3 regions of the Pseudoalteromonas sp. SG45-1 genome follow, and region 3 is predicted to be linked to each of the others. Evidence: predicted binding sites of a transcription regulator. Region 3 holds the regulator's gene; each other region holds the start of a gene.

Region 1 (5,241 bases), on a different contig from region 3:
CTTAAGTGAGCTACTGGTACGTGCACTTGAGAGTGTTAACTATCCTGGGGTTATTAGGATGACTCCCATATCAGATCAGCAAAAACGTAAGCTCATAAACCTAAATGATAACGAACTAGATATGTATTGGAGTATGAGTAGTCCAGAGCGAGAGGCACTTGCTTTAGCTATTAAAATACCACTATTTAAAGGTTATATAGGAAAGCGGGCTTTACTCACTAATAAACAAAACGTAGCACGCTTTAAAGACGTAAAAACCCTAGAGCAGCTAGGAGAGTTTTCAGCAGTGCAGGGTCACAACTGGCCAGATACAAGAATAATGTCCTATAACGGCTTACGTGTAAGGCCGCTTACCAATTACCAAGCCATGTTCACTTTAACGAGCCGTGGGCGAATAGATTACTTTCCTCGCTCGTTTATTGAGGTTAATTCTGAGCTTATTGAAAACAAACAAAGTAACTTAGTCGTTGTGCCTGATTTATATATAAGCTACCCAACGGGTATTTATTATTTTGTGACTAAGAGTAAACCCGAATTGGCAAAGGCAGTAGAGGAGGGCTTAATATTAATGCAGACAAACGGCGAGTTTGATGCATTATTTAATGAATACTTCGCAAAGGATTTAAATACACTACCTTATACAAAAGGTAAAACAATAGAGATTAAGCTCGATAACCCTTATTTTTAGGCACAAAAAAAGGAGCCTAGGCTCCTTTTTAGTATGCTATTAATAGCATTTAATTAGCGAAGTAACGACTCAGTTAATACTGGACGAATTTCGCGGATAATTGCTTGAGTCAGTTTTGGTGAACCACAGATAATATTGCCGCTGTGGTTATAGTTATTACCACCGGCGAAATCTACAACCATACCGCCCGCTTCTTTAACCATTAGTTCGCCCGCAGCAGAGTTCCAAGGTTTTAAACCAATTTCAAAAAATCCATCAACACGGCCAGCTGCAACGTATGCCATATCTAAAGCAGAACAACCTGCACGGCGAATATCAGCAGTGTGTACAAACAATGCTTTAAACGCTTCAGTGTATGCATCCATGTGGTTTTTGTTTTTGAAAGGGAAACCAGTAGCAAGTACAGTGCCTGCAAGAACCGTAGTTTTGCTAACGCGTAGACGTTTACTGTTTAACTGAGTGCCTTGACCGCGAGATGCAGTGAAAAGCTCACCACGAATTGGATCATAAATAACAGCTTGGTCTAAACGACCTTTAACTTTAAGTGCGATAGAAACCGCGTAATGAGGGATACCTTTGATGAAGTTAGTTGTTCCATCGATAGGATCTACAATCCATTGGTAATCATCATCCTTGCCTTTATGCTCACCTAGTTCTTCACCAACAATTGAGTGAGTAGGGTAAGACTGTAAAATAGTGTCACGAATTACGGCTTCGGCTTCTTTATCAATGTTAGTTACTAAGTCGTTAGCGCCTTTTTGTTGCACTTCAACTTTTGATAAATCTTCACTTGCGCGAAGTAAAATTTTGCCTGCGTTGCGCGCAGCGCGAACCGCAATGTTTAACATTGGATGCATGGTATTACCTTTGGGTTGTAAAAGAACGTTTATATATTTCAGCCGGCGTATTTTAGCGACTTTTGCCATAAAGTAAACAATAAACCCCAAATACTTGTGTTTGTTTTTTATACAAGATTGAAAAGTTTATATATTTTTAAAAAATAATTATCTGCATTTAAATAAATTAAATTTAAATAACACTTTACCTAAAGTTAACTTGAGGTTTTATCGTGCTCCTAACTTAACTGATAGGATAACATTATGTATTTAGAGCACGTAAACTTAGTCGCGAGTGATATAGATAGTATGCTTACATTTTATCGCGCTGTATTTCCACATTGGTCGATTAGAAGTGAGGGCAGAGGCGATTGGCATGGAAAACCAAGACGCTGGGTACACTTTGGGGATGACACGCATTATATTGCGATAAGCAGTCATGGTGAGGGTGAAAACAGAAACTTATCGGGCCATCAAGTTGGTTTTGCACACTTTGCTTATGTAACTAATAATTTAAGCGCAGTAGTAATGCGCTTAAATAAAGTGGGTTTTACTCTAAGCAAGCAAGGTAACGAGAATCCTTTCAGAAAGAATGTCTACTTTATTGATCCTGCAGGGTTTGAAGTTGAGTTTGTAGAGTATTTAAGTGATATACCAAGCGAGCGAAATAACGATTTATAATAAAATACTAAGCAGCACGCTAAAGTGCTGCTACTCAATTATAGTGAGCGATTATTATTACCCGTGCCAAACTGGGTTTTTAGCTCATTTGCAAAGCTCATAAATTTTTCTTTAATTGTGCGCTTTATTTTTACCTCAACCGAGCCCATTACTGCCTTTCCTTCAATATGAATTGTAGGGCCTTGGCGTTTGTTAAGCGACACAGATTTATTTTCAAGGCTACTTAAAATACAAAACATTTTAGACACTACATTGACATGCTCTGGTACGTAAATTTCATCGCTACCAAAAATACAGTTAACGTGAATAGTTACATTTTGATGCGCAAAAATAGCATCGGTAAAATCAAGCACCACCGATCCCATAAAGTTACTCAAATATATATTTTTTGGCACAACCCACTGACCACTTCGCTCGTTAGATCCTAAAATACTGCGTAATGTAAAATCATCATCACTGTTTTGCTGTGCACTATAATGTGGTGTAAATTGCGATTGTTTTTCTGCTTTATATTGCTGATCGGTATTAAGTGTTAAGTCTTCTACTAAGGCTAGCAGAGCTTCGTTATTAGGTGCATCCATCGCATTATCTAAACGTCTTTCGAATGCATCAACAGAAATAACACCATGACTGTAATTATAAATTAATTGATCAATCACTTGTTCGCGTACTTGCTCTATTGGGCGGTCTTCAACTTTTACAGACATGAGTTATTCCTTCTTATATTTACTATTGATACTGCTATTGTAGTTAGATTGCAAACCGCGTACCAAATATAATTTCATTAATAATCAATTGGTTATTATTTAACGGTGTTTTTTGTTTTGTTATATTAACGATAGATTAACCAAAAGAGCAATTATCTAGCTATTTTCACTATTTGAGAAAGTTTTACCGAGTAGCCTGTAAATAGTTACACAAACATAGATAAGGTTTAATCTCTTAATTAATTCAAACCGTTGAATTTAAAGGGTAAATAAAGTTGGCCTGAAGCTCGCATTAGTTAAAGTGTCTTTAATCAAAAGGAGAAAGATTATGAAAACATTTAACAAATCTATTATCGCAGCTCTAGTTCTTGGTACTACGGCTATGGGTGCCCAAGCAAACAGCTGGGAAAACGAAAGTAAAGATGCTTGGATTGATGGTAAGGCAGAAACCGTTCTACTTATGAACACTAATCTAAACAACTTTGACATTAACACTGATGTAAAAAATGGCAAGGTAGTACTTACAGGTAAAGTTAATAGCGAACTCGATAAAGAGCTAGCAGAAGAACTTGTACTTAGCCTAGATGGTGTAACTGATGTTGATAACAGCCTTACTGTTGTTAAAAGCATGGACACCGAAGATAAAAACAACGACATGATGGACGATGATGATAACGACCTAACGGACGCTAAAATCACCACTGTAATCACAACTCGCTTCCTGTTTGACTCAGAAGTAGGTGGTACAGACATTGATGTTGATACCGACAACGGTGTGGTAACTCTGAATGGCTCTGTAGAGTCTGAAGCTGAAAAGCAACTAGCAGTTAAAATTGCTAAAAATGCTGAAGATGTTCGCGACGTAGTTGATAAACTAGCTATTGTTGCTGAATAATACAGTATAGTTAAGGCCCAGTAATACTGGGCTTTAAGTCTTTTCAATGTTTAATTTAAATGGAGTTTGATCATGGATATTATTCGTATAATACTTTCGGTTTTATTACCGCCATTAGGTGTGTTTTTGCAAGTTGGCTTAGGTATGCATTTTTGGTTAAATATTCTATTAACACTGCTAGGTTATTTCCCAGGGTTAATACATGCAATCTACATTATTGCGAAAAAATAATGACAGATTATATATTGTGTAAGCCGACTACTGAGGTTTAGCTAAATACTTTAGTACCGATCGGCTCACAATATTAGTTTTTAGAAAGTTTTTAGATTAAATCCATTTTTTAAAACTCTTCAACCCATTAATTCACTTCCTTAACTCACTCCCAATATTATTTTAAAACTATACTTATTGTTTACTAATAAGCTTTCCAGCTAACAGTCGCGCTCAGATTCTGATTTGATGCCATTTAGGAAATCTTCAACATTAGTGTGTTTATACATCCATAATATACAATCAAATACCTTATTATTTAGTGACAATATTACCTTCACTTCTAGTGTTATCATTAAACTAGGTTTTTAGGCATGTTGAGGTAGTTAATTGAATATTCGACTTATAATGTCAGGCGTTGTGTCATTCGTTTTTTATTTTAGTTGGGCCTTCTGGGCAAATAGCGCGGCAGACATTGCTAAATCGGTCACTCTTCAAGCTGCATTAGTGCAAGGTTTGTATAGTGGATTTGTAACGCTGTTTTTTACCTTTATTTTAGAAAGGGTCGTCAACAAGTATAAGTTTAGTTATGTAACGCTTGCGTTCGTAACTCCAATTATTTGTATGTTTCATTCTAAAACACCACAAAACGTAGCAATACGACAAAGTTTTAATAATGCAATTAACTCTAGTGCCTCGTATTTAAGTAATAAAAAAATAGCAGGCGTACTTTTTGCGCCTATTATTCCGATTACTGTTCAATCGAGCTTAGTGATTATGGTAAATGTAGTTAATCAGACACCTAATCTGGCACTGACAGTAGCCCCAAGCATATTTTTTACAGCCTTGTATGCCTACACATATATGTTAGCTTTGCTTAAAAAGTAGAGGGTTAAATATAAAAGACTATATGGGATAGGTTTTGTTTATAATTTAATGCAGTGAATAGCACGGTAAATATCTTACATTTTATGTTTATGCCCACTTAAAAGATTACTATTTAAGCAGTTAGCTTGTTGATTGTTAAAATAAAGGTTTTTGGTAGTGACAAGCACCTAAAAAGTTTTTATACTGCAACCCGCTTTAGTCGCTCTGTGACTGAACGCTTCAAAAATTAACTGCCTAGCAGTTATATAAAGTTGGCCCCTTAGCTCAGTTGGTTAGAGCACACGACTCATAATCGTTAGGTCCCCAGTTCGAGTCTGGGAGGGGCCACCACTTTTA
Region 2 (5,241 bases), on a different contig from region 3:
CACTTATCCTATTACTTAAAGAACAAAGAGTTACCAAACCAAAAAAGTGTGTATTTATTATTTCTCGAATCACAACTCAAGTCTCTAGCGAGGGATGCAAACCCAGCTCCAGCACACACGCTAGCCACAAAATTAGAAGAGAGCTTGCAACAGCATTCATCTAAAGAAAAAATTATTATTTTACGAGCACTTGCTTACTATTACACCGATACTGATGCATTGAAAAAGACCCTAAATGTTGCACTAGAAGGGCTAGAATTAGCATTAAAAGATGACGACTCAGCATCTCAGGGATACTTTTTTAGAAAAATAGCCGATGCATATAATTATCTAAACGAAAAAGACAAAGCCATATATTATGCAAAAAAAGCGGTTGCAGCATATGAGCAAACACAAGATGGGCTTTTTACTGCAAAAGCATATTGGAGTTTAGGCAATATATTGCTCGAGATAAAAAAACCTAAAGATGCCTTAATATACCTAGACAAAGCATTGCTCTATTTTAAAAAAGCTAATATGCAAAAAGGCTTAACCTTTGCCCAATACTCAATTGCTAGCATTGAGTACTTACAAGCAAACTACGATAAAGCTTTAACTTTAACTAAAGAGAACATTGAGCTTGCTCGTTCTGCAGGTGTACACGACATGCAACTCGCATCGCTCATTTTGTTAGCTGACATATATATAAAACTAGATTTACTTGATCAAGCAAATGAAGCAAACGATGAGGTATTTTTAAACTTAGATAAATTCAGCCGCAGTATTTATAAAGCCGATTTTTTAAGTAAACGCTATGAGCTAAAGCGACGCCTCAACTACACTGACGAGGCTTTTGAAGCAATTGAACAAAAGCTCCTTTATACAAAAGAACACTACGAAGCTACCAGTGAAAGTAATATAAAAACACTACAGGTACAGTTTGAAGTAAAAGAAAAAGAAGAAAAAATACAGCAACTAGAGTACGCAAAAGACATTAGTGAACTACAAGCTAAAGAAGAGTACCAACAAAAAATAATTTGGCGACTTAGCGCTGCTATAGCGTTTATTTTAGTGATTGCTTCATTATTTTTATTTTATCGGCAAGCTCGACAACGTCAAAAATATCACGATATTTCATTAACAGATTATCTAACAAATAGCCCTAATCGCAGAGGAATAATGCGCGCAGCAGAAGCAAAGCTCAGTGAAGGTAAAATGACGATAGCAATTGTTGACTTAGACTACTTTAAAAAAGTTAACGACCAATTTGGTCACGATGTTGGAGATTTAGTTCTTATTTCCTTTGTAAAGGCTGCAAAAGAAACACTAAGTGGTGATCATCAGTTTGGCCGCTACGGCGGCGAAGAATGGTTGTTTGCACTAAATTCGGTTGACGAACTAGCTATTCGAGATATCTTTGACCAGCTCGCCACTAGGTTTACCGAGCATTGTAGTAATATAAAAGACCTTCCTAGTGATACAAAAATCACTTTTAGTGTGGGAGCCTCTGTAAGTAGCCCTTTAAAAAACACACTAGATGTTCTTATTAAGCATGCAGATAAATTACTTTATAAAGCAAAAGAAAACGGAAGAAACCAAGTCGTTGTTGATTAAATACAGCTAAAAGTACTTGCTCAGTTAATTGACTAAAGTCCATCTAAAACCATCTGTTTAATTTTATGTGCTTTTACAAAATGATCTAATTTATGGGTGTGTATCCACCAAGTAGCAGCTTCCATAAGTAGCTCTGGGTCGTCGTTTTTATTAGCAAAAAATGCATAAAAAGAAAGCCCTACATTTTCGCCTTTAACTGCTATTTTTTTATCGCACACGGTAATTATTTTTGCTCTTAGTACTTCCCTCATACATACCTTATTTAATTATATTTTTACTATTAAAATACGCCATTTAAAAAGCTAACGATTAGCTGTAAAAGGCTTCTATCAACCAAGCCATGATTCTCAAGCTCTTTATTAGGCGTATTTACTTTTGCAGCTTTGCATTCATTATCTAGTGTCTCATTTTTACGTGTATCGGTTTCGTATGCAATATCTGCTTGTTCCATACATTTTGCCGAGCCTGCGTAAGGCTTCGCCGCACAAGCGCTTAGTAATAAAAAAAGTGGAATTGCTATCAATAATTGCTTCATAACTAATCCTATTTTTACGCAACTTATTTACTTTAAATTACAGTTGCAAGTTAGCCTATTTACTTTTCTACCACCATTACAAAAAATTCAAAAAAGAACGTACCGATGGCATCAAAAAAAGTGTTATTTTTTTCATCCTTTTTAATTTGTGCGCTAATGCATTGATTGTAAACCTGTGAGCTTGTTTGAGCGCCATTTCGATCAACCATTTCAGCCTCTTCAATGCATAAGTTAGGGTCAGAACGCGGGGCTGTACTACATGCACTCAGTAAAGCGCACAGCAATAATGCGGCGACGGGGCTTTTTATGTTCATCCTTAAACTATCCTATTAAGTTAACGTGCTACCTGCATTTATGTGTGAGAGTAATATATAGGTTGTACCCAAATAACACTGGCACTTTATCACTGCAATAAAATAAACAACCAGTAAATATTTGTAAGGTTCTGTAGGGATTTATACTCACTTTTATAATTGAACTGCGCGAAAGCCTGAAATTATTGCATTCATATCACTGTAAAATTTACAGTGATCGCAGCCAAAGAATAAAAAATAAAATTAAATTTATTAAAATACAATAACTTAATATTTGGCATTTAGTTTGCTAGTTAATGATATAAGCAAATAAATTGTAAAAGGACTAGTTATGAATATTTTTGAAGCACTACGTCATGACCATGACAAACAACGAGAATTGGTAGATGCGCTTATTCAAACACACGGCGACACAGAGCAGCGCCACACGCTAATGGATGAGCTAAAAACAGAATTAGAAAATCACGCAAAATTTGAAGAACGTTACTTTTATAACCCACTTATGTTTGATGACTTAACTCATGAAAAAGCGCGCCACAGCGTAGCTGAACATCACGAAATTGATGAATTAATTGAACAACTTGAAGATACCGAAATGAGCTCGTCTGCATGGTTAGTTGCAGCTAAAAAGCTACACCATTTGGTACATCATCATTTAAGTGAAGAAGAACACGAAGTGTTTCAATTAGCGGGTAAAGCACTTACCGAAGGGCAAAAAGAGAGCCTTGCTGAGCAATACAACGACGCTATGCATTAGTTGTAAACACGCAAACCGACTTCCACACACTCCCTGTGTACTTATTGGTTATAAGCCTTATGGCTTATAACCAATTTTTTTGCATGTACTTTATTACTTTACAGTAAATTTCACGTCTTGGTCGCGTAATAAGTAAAGTGCAAAACACGCAGCCCACATTGGCCATGCAGTAAAGAATAATAAGTTATTAAAGCCATCTATGTACTGGTTGTAAGAAGAAAGCGTAGATAAGCCATGCATTACAAAAATGATACCGTACGTTATACGCTTTTTAATACCTGCTAAAAATGCTAAAACAAGCACTAACTGCACCGCACCAATAATGTAAGCCACTATATCTGTAGAGCCACTAATACCGTAAAAATGTTCAAAAATACGTGCGCTATGCCCAGGATTAACAAACTTATCGAATGTCCACATAACCATTACAATAAACACGCCTAAACGCAAAGATAAAAGTGACCACTGCAAACGGTTTTGCACATCAGAATTCATTGAACCTGTCATAAAATTTCCTTAAATGAATATTAATAAACGTAGAAGTAACCTAGACCGTATAAGTTATTTTTTATTTCAAAAATTTTTAATTAAATTCATTAGTTAAGCCATGCAGTACTAAAAGTGAAGCTTATTTAAGTAATTTAAAAATGCTGCATAAAAGTTAACTCTTTTAAAATGTTAGCAGGTTGAAAGTAGTCTATAATTAAAAATTCTATTAAAAGCATATATTTACATTCAGTCTAGTACAATCGCTGTATTAATATTTTATCAACTAATAAAACAATACTACTTAATTACCATCTTTATAATGCATCTGTTTTGTTATGTTCTAAAAAACAAAAAGAATCAAAATTTTACTGAAAGTTATTTTTAATCCTTTCGGTCTTTATCGCCAACAACATTTTAACCGTAGAGAGAAAACGTTTGAAACACGCATATTTAGCACTTTCCCTAGCCACCATATTAAATACACCACTTAATGCTTTTGCAGCCGAAGAATCAAAAACAGCAAAAGAAGGCGCAATTGAGCGTATTGAGGTGGCAGGCCAAGTTATTAAATCTCAAGGTCTTTCGGTTAAAAATGCCACTGTAGACGGCCCTTTTGGCGACAACTTAGCTCTACGAGATATAGCCCGTTCAGTAACACCAATTTCAAGCGAGTTAATAGAACAACTCAATATTACGACTTTACAAGACGTACTTGCAGTCAGCCCTAATACCTATTCAGCCAGTGGTTTTGGGGCACCAAGTTTACCTACTATTCGTGGGCAACTAGGTGAGCTTTTCCAAGATGGTACACGCCGCCAAGCAGGTAATAATGGCTTTGGTGTGCCGTTATCGTTCAACTCTATAGAACAAATAGATGTAGTAAAAGGCGCGCCACCGGTATTATTTGGTTCAAGCCAACGCAACGGTGGTTTTGTAAACTTACATTCTAAAAAAGCATCAACTGACGACAGTAAAGGCAAAGCAACGGTATCTGCAGGACGATGGGATCAGTACAGTGTTTTAGTTGATTACAGTGCACCTATAGTAAAAGACAAAGTAGGTTTTAGAGTAAGCGCTGAACACATTGATAACGGCAGTTACTACGACTTTTCGGGCACGAAAAGCGACAGCCTATTTGCAGCACTTAGGGTGTTACCTGATGACAAGAGCAGCTGGGATATTAACTTTGAGTTATACCAAGTTGAATTTACCGATAACGCAGGTATTAACCGCCCTACTCAAGCGCTAATAGATAATGGCCTTTATATTACCGGCCAAGGCGTGCAAGTAAATGGCAGTACAGTTCCAGCGGCAGGTTCTATTGTTTCACCTACTGGGCAAGTAAAAATAGACCGTAGTACAGTACTTACCGACCCTGACAATCAAAACGAAGCCACTACTTATTTACTACACAGTATTTATAAGCGTGAACTTTCAAACAACGCATCAATAAAAAACATTACGTATTTTCAGCACTTACAACGCGAAGAAATTGCACAAAATAGCTTTGTTGAAATTATAGATGGTGCCGATACCGCGCAGAACCGTACCGA
Region 3 (5,241 bases):
AGCTAAAGGATTAGGTATGACAGCCATTGTTGATGAAAATCAGCAACTCGTAGGGTTATTTACCGATGGTGACTTACGTCGCATTTTAGAACAAAGAATTGATATTCATACAACACAAATAGATGTTGTTATGACTAAGTCATGCACTACAGCTACGCAAGATATTTTAGCCGCTGAAGCGCTCAATATTATGGAACGTAAACGTATAAATGGCCTAATCGTCGTCAATGAGAAAAACCAACCTATTGGCGCATTAAATATGCAAGACCTATTAAAAGCAGGAGTGTTATAAATGCAATTTGAAGAACTCTATCAACCGCTGAGCGATGATGCAAAAGCACGCGCTAAAAAAGTAAAACTACTTATATGCGATATTGATGGTGTATTTTCTGATGGCCGTATTTACCTTGGCAATCAAGGTGAAGAGCTAAAAGCATTTAATACAAAAGATGGTTTTGGCATTAAAGCACTTATAAACAGTGGCTTTGAAGTAGCTGTTATTACTGGTCGTCATTCACAGATAGTACAACAACGTATGAGCAGCTTAACCGTACAGCATATTTATCAAGGCCAAGAAAATAAGCTCATTGCCTATCAAGAATTAAAAGATAAACTCAACCTTAGCGATGAACAAATTGCTTATATTGGTGATGACGGTCCTGACATGCCTGTTATGGAGTTAGTAGGCTTTGCCGTTGCAGTAAATGATGCCCACCCTCTTATTAAGCGTTTGTCACATTATGTAACGCAAATGCCTGGTGGTTTTGGCGCTGTGAGAGAACTCACCGATTTGCTCATGCTTGAAAATGGTAAAGCATTGACTACACAAGGCACTAGTTCATGAATGCAGCGCGCATAATATTAAGCGTTTTATTCATTAGCTGTATGGTTTGGCTTTGGTACCCTTATTTTACACAAACAAATATTGTGCCTCAGGCTGAGCCTGAAGTTGTTGCTAAGCCTGATTACATAGCTATTGAGCTCAAACAAACAGCCTATGATGAGCAAGGTAAAATTAGCCACAAAGTCACTGCGGCTAAAATGGAGCTATACCAGCAATTAGGTTTCACGTTTTTTGAAAAACCCATTTTTACTTTATATAACGAGCAACAAACGTGGCAAATAAATGCAGACGAAGCAACATTATATGAAGATAAACAATTAATTTTAGAAGGTAATGTGGTTGCCAAAAATTTAACCGATAACGCCATGATAGACAAAATCAATGCTGATAATATTCAGGTTGATATAAAGTTATTAACAATGCGTTCGGAGCAACCCGTCATTATCACTGGACCCAATTTAAAAATCACCGGTAAAGGCCTAGAAGCCGACTTGAAAACCGAAGTGATAAAACTAATTAACCATACGCGAACCATATATTATGACCAATAAAATATTAAAATCACTTATAATTCCTACACTTATACTAGCGTTTAATAGTAGTGCTGCAGAGCAAAACACGCAACCTGCTGCCAATCAAATTTCAATAAGTGCCGACAAGCAAGAAGGTCAATTGAAAGCTAATGTGGGTATTTTTGAGAAAAACGTTGAGATTATTCACGGTAATCGCCGCATTACAGCCGATCGCCTCGAAGTACACAAACGTGATGAACTTGGTGATAATAAACAATTATTAATTGCCACAGGTAGCCCTGCGCACTTTGAAGAAAAGCAACCAGACGGCACGACTATGAGCGCCAGTGCTGACGAAGTACGTTATGATGTATCTAAGCGTTTTTTAACGCTTGTTGGTAATGCACAAGTATCGCAAGCCGGACAAAAAATAAATGCTAAAAGCATTACCTACGACATAGAGCAGCAGCTCATCAGTGCCGAAAAAGATGAAAACTCAACTGACCGCGTTCACACAATTTTAGTACCGATCGAAACTAAAAAAAGTAAAAAAGGCGATAAAGGTCAACCATGAGCACATTAAAAGCAGAACTATTGGCAAAAAGCTATAAAGGTCGTGAAGTTGTAAAAAACGTCGGCCTTGAAGTACAAGCTGGCAGTATAGTTGGCTTACTTGGCCCTAACGGTGCTGGTAAAACAACGACTTTTTATATGATTGTAGGGCTTGTTCCTAGCGACAAAGGTAAAATATCTATTGATGATAACGATATTACTCTTTTACCTATGCATAGTCGTGCTAGATTAGGCATAGGCTACTTACCACAAGAGTCATCGATTTTTAGAAAGCTGACTGTTTATCAAAACTTAATGGCCATTTTAGAAACGCGCAAAGAACTAAATAAACAAGCCAGAGAAGACACGCTCAATAACTTATTAGATGAATTTAGCATACAACACATTCGTGATAGCCAAGGTATGGCATTATCGGGGGGAGAACGTCGTCGTGTAGAAATAGCACGAGCGCTGGCAGCAGATCCTAAATTTATATTACTGGATGAACCGTTTGCCGGTGTTGACCCTATTTCGGTATTAGATATAAAGAAAATAATAGAACATCTTAAAAATCGTGGGATTGGTGTATTAATTACCGACCATAACGTAAGAGAGACCCTTGATGTTTGTGAAAAAGCCTACATTGTTTCTCATGGGGAGCTGATTGCATCAGGTACTCCAGAACACGTATTAAATGATAAAACAGTACGCGATGTTTACTTAGGCGAGCAATTTAGGCTGTAACATTTACGCCATGTCTTTAAGCATCTGCTAGTATTAATTATAACAACATAAAAGGATTGTTAGAGATACATGAGGCAATCACTACAGCTGCGCATGGGCCAGCAACTTACAATGACTCCACAGTTGCAACAAGCTATTCGTTTGTTGCAACTCAGTACATTGGATCTCCAGCAAGAAATACAAGAAGCTCTCGACAGTAATCCACTATTAGAGGTTGAAGAGGCAGACTATTCCGAAGACGCTGCTGGTAAAAACGAGCAAAAAGCTGATACCGATGACATAACTGTTAGCGCATCTGCTGATGATGCTCCGAGCGAATACGAACAAGATACTGGTGAAGCACTTGCAAAAGACACGCTAAGTGACGACATGGCTATGGATGTCAGTTGGGATGAGTACATGAGTGCCGCTCCTGCAGCCTCATCAGGTCCAATGCCTGAAGACGAATCAATATACCAAGGCGCCTCTACTGAAACGCTCCATGAGTATTTAATGTGGCAATTACAACTAACGCCATTTAGCCCTACAGACGAAGCTATTGCTATTGCTATTGTAGAAGCTGTCGATGATTCAGGTATTTTAACACTAAGCTGCGAAGAGATTTTAGAAAGCTTTAATCAAGAAAACGAAGATGATAACGAAGTCGAACTTGATGAAATTGAAGCGGTATTAAAACGCATCCAACTGTTTGATCCTGTTGGTATTGCTGCACGTAGTTTACAAGAGTGTTTGTGTATTCAGCTTAATCAATTTGATAAAGAAACACCTTATATTAATGAAACGAAAATGATTTTAACCGAGCATATTGATCTATTAGCAGCTCGCGACTATCGTACATTAATGAAAAAAACTAAGCTCAAAGAAGAAGAGCTTAAAGAAGTAATGACACTAATACATACTCTCAACCCAAAACCTGCAGATACTATTGTAAGGGAAGAATCTGAGTATGTTATTCCTGATGTGTCAGTTAAAAAAATTAAAGGCCGCTGGGTTGTCGAATTAAACCCAGATAGCATGCCTAAAATTCGTGTTAATAGCCAATACGCAGCAATGTCTCGCACTGTAAAATCAAGTGGCGACAGCCAGTTTATTCGCTCACATTTACAAGAAGCTAAATGGTTTATTAAAAGCTTAGAAAGTAGAAACGACACGCTATTAAAAGTTACTAATTGTATTGTTAAGCAACAACAAGGCTTTTTTGAACATGGCCCTGAAGCCATGAAACCAATGGTTTTAAATGATGTTGCTGAAATGGTAGAAATGCACGAATCGACAATTTCTCGCGTAACTACTCAAAAGTACATGCATACACCCCGTGGTATATTTGAGCTTAAATATTTTTTCTCAAGCCATGTAAGTACTGAAAACGGTGGTGAATGTTCATCTACAGCAATACGTGCGCTTATCCGAAAATTAATCGCAGCAGAAAACTCAGCAAAACCATTGAGTGATAGCAAAATAGCGGATATATTGGCTGAGCAAGGAATTAAAGTAGCGAGACGTACAATCGCAAAATACCGCGAATCTCTTGCTATTCCACCGTCAAATCAGCGTAAAAGTCTGATTTAAGACGCTAAACTAAGAGGGTAATGCTTATGCAACTAAACTTAACTGGTCGTCACGTAGAATTAACCGATTCACTAAGAGACTATATTAATACTAAATTTGCGAAGCTTGAAAGACACTCTGATCATATTAATAATGTTCATGTCATTCTCGATGTAGAAAAATTAAATCAAAAAGCAGAAGCCACAATACACGTAAGCGGTGCTGAGCTATTTGCCTCTACAGAACATCAAGATATGTATGCCGCTATTGACTCGTTGATCGACAAGCTCGATCGCCAAGTAATCAAACACAAAGAGAAGCTTGCTCGACACTAATATGATGAAATTAAGTTCACTTATATGCCAGGACTGCAGCAAAGCTGCGGTCCTTTTTAATAGCAAAAAAAGAATTTTAGAGTTCATTAGCGAACTTGCTCACGACAAACTTCCGTATTTACCGCAACAAGATATTCTTAATGCTTTAATGAGCAGAGAGAAATTAGGTAGTACAGGTATAGGACGTGGCATTGCTATTCCTCATGGAAGAATGAGCGGTGCAGAAGAGCCTTTGGCTTTAGTGCTCGTTAGCGAAACTCCAATAAACTTTGATGCAATCGATAATCGCCCTGTTGATATTTTTGTCGCACTCATCATACCAGATGGCGATAACCAGCAGCACTTAAAGACTCTAGCAACCATTGCTGATAAACTAAACAACAAAGATTTTTGTAAACAGTTACGCAGTGCAAAATCTGATACTGAGCTTTACCAAGTTATTGTTGATCAATCATAGTTTTATAAAGGGTGTTAAATGGAGTTAATTATCATAAGCGGCCGTTCTGGTTCTGGAAAGTCGGTTGCTTTGCGCGTTGTAGAAGATTTAGGTTATTATTGCGTAGATAATATTCCAGTAAACCTACTACCTTCATTAGTTCGCAGTGTGTCTGATAGCTACGATAAAATTGCTGTTAGCATAGACGTGCGCAACATCCCTAAAGAACAAGATGAATTTAACGATATTCTTGAATACTTACCAGGCTTT

Evidence for each region. The regulator sigma-54, encoded in region 3, starts transcription at its own class of promoters, with help from an activator protein. The targets are predictions, from matches to a motif close to GTTGGCACGNNNNTNGNNT.
Region 1: a site for sigma-54 is predicted at 3,187-3,205, ahead of H5117_RS07685 (BON domain-containing protein). Genes of this name have one in related genera too.
Region 2: a site for sigma-54 is predicted at 2,716-2,734, ahead of H5117_RS06565 (hemerythrin domain-containing protein). Genes of this name have one in related genera too.

What each region holds. Positions count from the first base shown of each region.
Region 1 is NZ_JACJEP010000006.1:102,869-108,109, forward strand. It holds gene H5117_RS07665 (ABC transporter substrate-binding protein) at 1-688, shown strand, start outside; gene suhB (inositol-1-monophosphatase) at 742-1,545, opposite strand; gene H5117_RS07675 (VOC family protein) at 1,789-2,205, shown strand; gene H5117_RS07680 (LiaF domain-containing protein) at 2,244-2,912, opposite strand; gene H5117_RS07685 (BON domain-containing protein) at 3,241-3,807, shown strand; gene H5117_RS07690 (YqaE/Pmp3 family membrane protein) at 3,880-4,038, shown strand; gene H5117_RS07695 (hypothetical protein) at 4,408-4,905, shown strand; tRNA gene H5117_RS07700 (tRNA-Ile) at 5,159-5,235, shown strand.
Region 2 is NZ_JACJEP010000005.1:106,089-111,329, reverse strand. It holds gene H5117_RS06585 (GGDEF domain-containing protein) at 1-1,593, shown strand, start outside; gene H5117_RS06580 (DUF6500 family protein) at 1,626-1,844, opposite strand; gene H5117_RS06575 (hypothetical protein) at 1,874-2,128, opposite strand; gene H5117_RS06570 (hypothetical protein) at 2,188-2,442, opposite strand; gene H5117_RS06565 (hemerythrin domain-containing protein) at 2,774-3,199, shown strand; gene H5117_RS06560 (hypothetical protein) at 3,293-3,706, opposite strand; gene H5117_RS06555 (TonB-dependent siderophore receptor) at 4,124-5,241, shown strand, end outside.
Region 3 is NZ_JACJEP010000003.1:87,822-93,062, forward strand. It holds gene H5117_RS04125 (KpsF/GutQ family sugar-phosphate isomerase) at 1-292, shown strand, start outside; gene kdsC (3-deoxy-manno-octulosonate-8-phosphatase KdsC) at 293-844, shown strand; gene lptC (LPS export ABC transporter periplasmic protein LptC) at 841-1,395, shown strand; gene lptA (lipopolysaccharide transport periplasmic protein LptA) at 1,385-1,930, shown strand; gene lptB (LPS export ABC transporter ATP-binding protein) at 1,927-2,652, shown strand; gene H5117_RS04150 (RNA polymerase factor sigma-54) at 2,722-4,221, shown strand; gene hpf (ribosome hibernation promoting factor) at 4,248-4,535, shown strand; gene ptsN (PTS IIA-like nitrogen regulatory protein PtsN) at 4,540-4,992, shown strand; gene rapZ (RNase adapter RapZ) at 5,011-5,241, shown strand, end outside.